One region of the Agromyces sp. NPDC029043 genome, then DNA from elsewhere that is predicted to be linked to it. Evidence: riboswitches for the same ligand, from Rfam matches in the RefSeq annotation. Region 1 holds a riboswitch; the other holds the start of a gene.
What was found. A riboswitch is a leader RNA that binds a small molecule or an ion and turns the genes downstream of it on or off. The one in region 1 is predicted to bind glycine.
Positions count from the first base shown of each region.

Region 1 (2,389 bases):
GTTGAACCTCGGTCGTCCGGCGCCCTACGGTCATCGCATCACCACGCCGACGTGGTGATGTGGGAGATGATCGGTCCCGAGGGGCGTACTCTGAGACGCGGACCTCGACAGATGAGGCCGATCCGAGCGTTGCGAGGAGTCTGCAGTGGGCGATCAGCCTTTCGACCGGGATGCGGTGGCGGACCGAGATGCCGAAACGGCATCGACCGGTGACGCATCGACCCCAGAGCAGGCGGGTGGCGCAGGTCCGTCGACACCCACCCAGGGCAGCCTCGACGACGTCGTCCCCGGCCTCTTCCCGAACGACACCGTCCCCGACGAACTCGTCGGCTACCGCGTACCGAGCGCCTGCCAGATCGCCGGCATCACCTACCGTCAGCTCGATTACTGGGCACGCACCGGCCTGGTCGTGCCGTCGATCCGTGGCGCGGCGGGCTCCGGAAGCCAGCGTCTGTATTCCTTCAAGGACATCCTCGTCCTCAAGATCGTCAAGCGGCTCCTCGATACCGGCATCTCGCTGCAGAACATCCGTGTCGCGGTCGATCACCTGCGTAAGCGTGGCGTCGAAGATCTTGCCCGCATCACCCTGTTCTCCGACGGCACGACGGTCTACGAGTGCACGTCCGCCGAAGAGGTCGTCGATCTCCTGCAGGGTGGTCAGGGCGTATTCGGCATCGCTGTGAGCGGCGCGATGCGCGAGCTCACCGGCACCATCGCCGATTTCCCCGGCGAGCGCGCCGACGGCGGTGTGAGCGAGACCGCACCCGAGGACGAACTCGCCGCACGCCGCAAGAGCCGCACTCGCCGCACCGGCTAGACTGGCTGGTACGTCGCACCGTCACGGGAGAGAGTCGTACCGCGCACCGTCAGGTGGGGGAGTCCGGCCGCCGAAGGAGCAACACCTCCTCGTCAAACTCTCAGGCACCCAGGACCGTGATGGAGACGACGTCTCTGGAAAGTGATGGGTTCGCTCATCCGCCCACGGTGAAAGGCCGCCCCGACGACGACGCCGGGTCGGCTGAATCTCTCAGGCGTTCCGGGTCGGCACCGCCCGACTCCCGAACATGACAGAGGGGGAGGACCCTACGGTCGGCTGCCGCCGATCGCTGGCGAGAGGTCCGCCCGTCATGTCGTCCGCTCCGCAGTCCCGCACGTTCGTCGACCGTCACGTCGGCCCCGACGCCGAGGACACCGCACGCATCCTCACCGCGATCGGCGTCGGCTCCCTCGATGAGCTCGCCTCCGTCGTCGTTCCCGGAGTCATCGCCGACGATCCCGACGACAACGGGCTCGATGCCCTGCCCGCACCGCTGTCCGAGCCGCAGGCGCTGGCCCGCCTCGCCGCACTCGCCGACGCCAACACCGTCGCACGCTCGATGATCGGACTCGGGTACTACGGGACCCACACGCCCGGTGTCATCACCCGCAATGTGCTGGAGAATCCCGCCTGGTACACCGCGTACACGCCGTACCAGCCGGAGATCAGCCAGGGACGCCTGGAGGCGCTGCTCAACTTCCAGACCATGGTCGGCGACCTGACCGGCATGGAGGTCGCCAACGCGTCGATGCTCGACGAGGCGACCGCCGCCGCCGAAGCGATGACCCTGATGCGTCGCGCGGTGAAGTCGTCGTCCAAGCGACTCGTCGTCGACGACGACCTGTTCCCACAGACCCGGGCCGTCATCGAGACCCGTGCCGAACCTCTCGGCATCGAGATCGTCGAGGCCTCGCTGCATCCGCAGCTGCCCGATGCCGGTCTGCCCGAGGGCGACTTCTTCGGCGTGATCCTGCAGGTGCCCGGGGCGTCGGGCCGTGTTGTCGACGCCGCACCGATCATCGACGCCGCCCATGAGCGTGGCGCACTCGTCGCGGTCGGCGCCGACCTGCTCGCCCTGACGCTCATCACCCCGCCGGGTGAGCAGGGCGCCGATGTCTGCTTCGGCACCACCCAGCGCTTCGGCGTCCCGATGGGCTTCGGCGGACCCCACGCCGGCTATCTCTCCGTGCACAGCAGGCACGCCCGGCAGTTACCCGGCCGCCTCGTCGGCGTGTCGAAGGACGCCGACGGCAACCTCGCCTACCGCCTTGCGCTGCAGACCCGTGAACAGCACATCCGCCGGGAGAAGGCCACCAGTAACATCTGCACGGCGCAGGTGCTGCTCGCCGTGATCGCCGCGATGTACGCCTCGTATCACGGTGCCGACGGCCTGGCCGCCATCGCCCGCCGTGTCCATGCGCGGGCCGCGCTCGTCGCCGACAGTCTGGCCGCCGCCGGATTCCGGATCGAGCACTCCACCTTCTTCGACACCGTCCTCGTACGTGTTCCGGGACAGGCCGGGGCCGTCGTGGATCACGCCAAGGCGCACGGCAACGTGAACCTCCGACACGT
Region 1 is NZ_JBVHVX010000044.1:4,108-6,496, reverse strand. It holds gene ACZ4TW_RS23685 (MerR family transcriptional regulator) at 176-817, shown strand; glycine riboswitch at 832-944, shown strand; gene gcvP (aminomethyl-transferring glycine dehydrogenase) at 1,128-2,389, shown strand, end outside.

Region 2 (2,389 bases), on a different contig from region 1:
CTCGGCGGTGTACTGCAGCTCGGCCTGGTCGGTCATCGGATGCTCCTCTGGTGTCGTGCGGTGCGGTGCGGTGCGGTCGTGGTCGGGGCGCTCAGGCGCCGCGCTTGTAGAACGGCAGGGCCCTGACGGATGCCGCGACGCGCGTGCCGCGGACGTCGACGAACAGGCGGGTGCCCGGCTCCGACAGCTCGGGCGACACGAACGCCATCGCCACGGGGTGCCCGAGCGTGGGCGAGAGCGCGCCGGAGGTGACCTCGCCGACCTCGCGGGCGTCGTCGCCGTCGCCGTCGAACACGGCGTAGCCGGCGCGCGGCGCGCGGCGCCCCTCGGCGGCCAACCCGACGAGCACGGGCGCGCCCTCGGCCGGCCCCTGCTCGATCGCGGACCGCCCGACGAAGTCGCCCTCCTTGGCGAGGGCGACGACGCGGCCCAGGCCGGCCTGCACCGGCAGGATGTCGCGGCTCAGCTCGTGCCCGTAGAGCGGCATGCCCGCCTCGAGGCGCAGCGTGTCGCGGCTCGCGAGCCCGCACGGCACGACGCGGGGCCCGCCGGTCTCGCGCAGCGCCTCCCAGAGTCGCTTCGCGCGGTCGGGCGCGACGTAGAGCTCGAAGCCGTCCTCGCCGGTGTACCCGGTGCGCGCGACGAGCACGGGCTCGCCCTCCCACGTGGCCGGGATGGCCCGGTAGTACTTGAGCGCGGCGACCGCGTCGACGAAGTCCTCGCCGTCGTTGCCGGGGCCGTCGATGCCGAACCCCTCGGTCTGCTGCAGCACCTCGAGCGCGTCGGGACCCTGCAGCGCGATGAGCGCGATGTCGTCGGACTCGTCGAACACCTCGGTCTCGAACGGCGCGGTGCGGCTGCGGAGCTCCTCGGCGACGACCTCGCGGTTCGACGCGTTCGCCACGACCATGTAGCGGTCGGCGCCGGTGCGGTAGACGACGAGATCGTCGATGACGCCGCCGTCGCGGCCGAGCAGGAGCGAGTACTTCGCCTGGCCCTCGGCGATGGCCGACAGCTTGCCGGCGAGCGCGTAGTCGAGCGACGCGGCGGCCTCGGGCCCGACGACCACGATCTCGCCCATGTGCGACAGGTCGAAGAGGCCCGCGTGCTGTCGCACGGCGTGGTGCTCGGCGAGGTCGCTCGAATAGCGCACCGGCATCTGCCAGCCGGCGAAGTCGGTGAACGAGGCGCCCTCGGAACGGTGCACCTCGTCGAGGGGACTGCGTCGCTCGGTGGTGCCGGGGTCGGTGGTGGTGCCGGTTGCGTCGGTCACGAGTTCTCCAGGATCGCGCGGATGGCGCGGCGGTGCGCCGCTCGAGAACTCCCCCTCTGTCATGGGCCTGAGAGCTTCGCATCGCGCCCGTGGGGAGCTGTGCTTTCACCTTCGGCGGGATGGCGCCTGCGCGTCATCCGCTTTCCAGAGTCGGCCTCGTCATCGCGGTGATGCGACCTGAGAGATTGGCGGGGAGGCTTGCTCCTTCGGTGCCGGATGGTGCCGGCTCTCCCGCGATGCGTCGATGGCCCGGTATGCGATTGTGCTCGCAGTCTACAGGGTGCGTCACACGATTCGCGTTCGGGTCACCGTGACTGTAAGCTGTCGGCATCGTGACTTAGAGTCGGCGTGACTCTGAGTGGTCGTTCGAGCGAGAGGCGAGCGGATGTCGCAGCACGACGCGCAGGCGCGCCTGGCCGTCTCCACCGTCATCTTCGCCATCTCGCCCGAGGCCGACGGCGACGGCGCCGTTCGCCCCAGCCTGAGGATCCCGCTCGTCCGGCGGCTGCGCGAGCCCGGACTCGGCCGCTGGGCGCTCCCCGGCGGGTGGCTCCCCGTCGACGAGTCGCTCGCCGCCGCCGCCGCACGCACGCTCGCCGAGACGACGGGCCTCGCTCCCCGCTACCTCGAGCAGCTCTACACCTTCGGCGAGCCCGACCGCTCGCCCGGCGAGCGCGTCGTGTCGGTCGTGTACTGGGCGCTCGTGCACTCCGACGAGGTCGAGCGGGCCGTCTCCGACGAGAACGTCCGATGGTTCGACGAGGACGACCTGCCCGACCTGGCCTTCGACCACGCCGCGATCATCGACTACGCGCTCACGAGGCTGCGCACCAAGCTCGAGTACTCGCGCATCGCGCACGCGCTGCTGCCCGAGCGGTTCACGATGGCCGAGCTCCGGGGCGTGCACGAGGCCGTGCTGCGTCGCCGCCTCGACCCGGCCAACTTCCGCCGCACGGTCGAGGCCTCCGGCACGCTCGTCGACACCGGCGAGCGACTGTCCGGCACGCGGCATCGCCCGCCGGCGCTCTACCGCTTCGATCCCGCCCACTCCCCCGCGGCGCCGCCCTCACCGGCGCCTGCGGCGCCGCGCGACGCGGCATCCGCCACCACCGATCC
Region 2 is NZ_JBVHVX010000021.1:61,204-63,592, reverse strand. It holds gene gcvH (glycine cleavage system protein GcvH) at 1-36, opposite strand, end outside; gene gcvT (glycine cleavage system aminomethyltransferase GcvT) at 92-1,273, opposite strand; glycine riboswitch at 1,320-1,427, opposite strand; glycine riboswitch at 1,429-1,517, opposite strand; gene ACZ4TW_RS20265 (NUDIX hydrolase) at 1,659-2,389, shown strand, end outside.
Region 2: it holds a riboswitch for glycine, as region 1 does, so the genes downstream of both, gcvT (glycine cleavage system aminomethyltransferase GcvT) here and gcvP (aminomethyl-transferring glycine dehydrogenase) in region 1, are expected to answer to the same signal.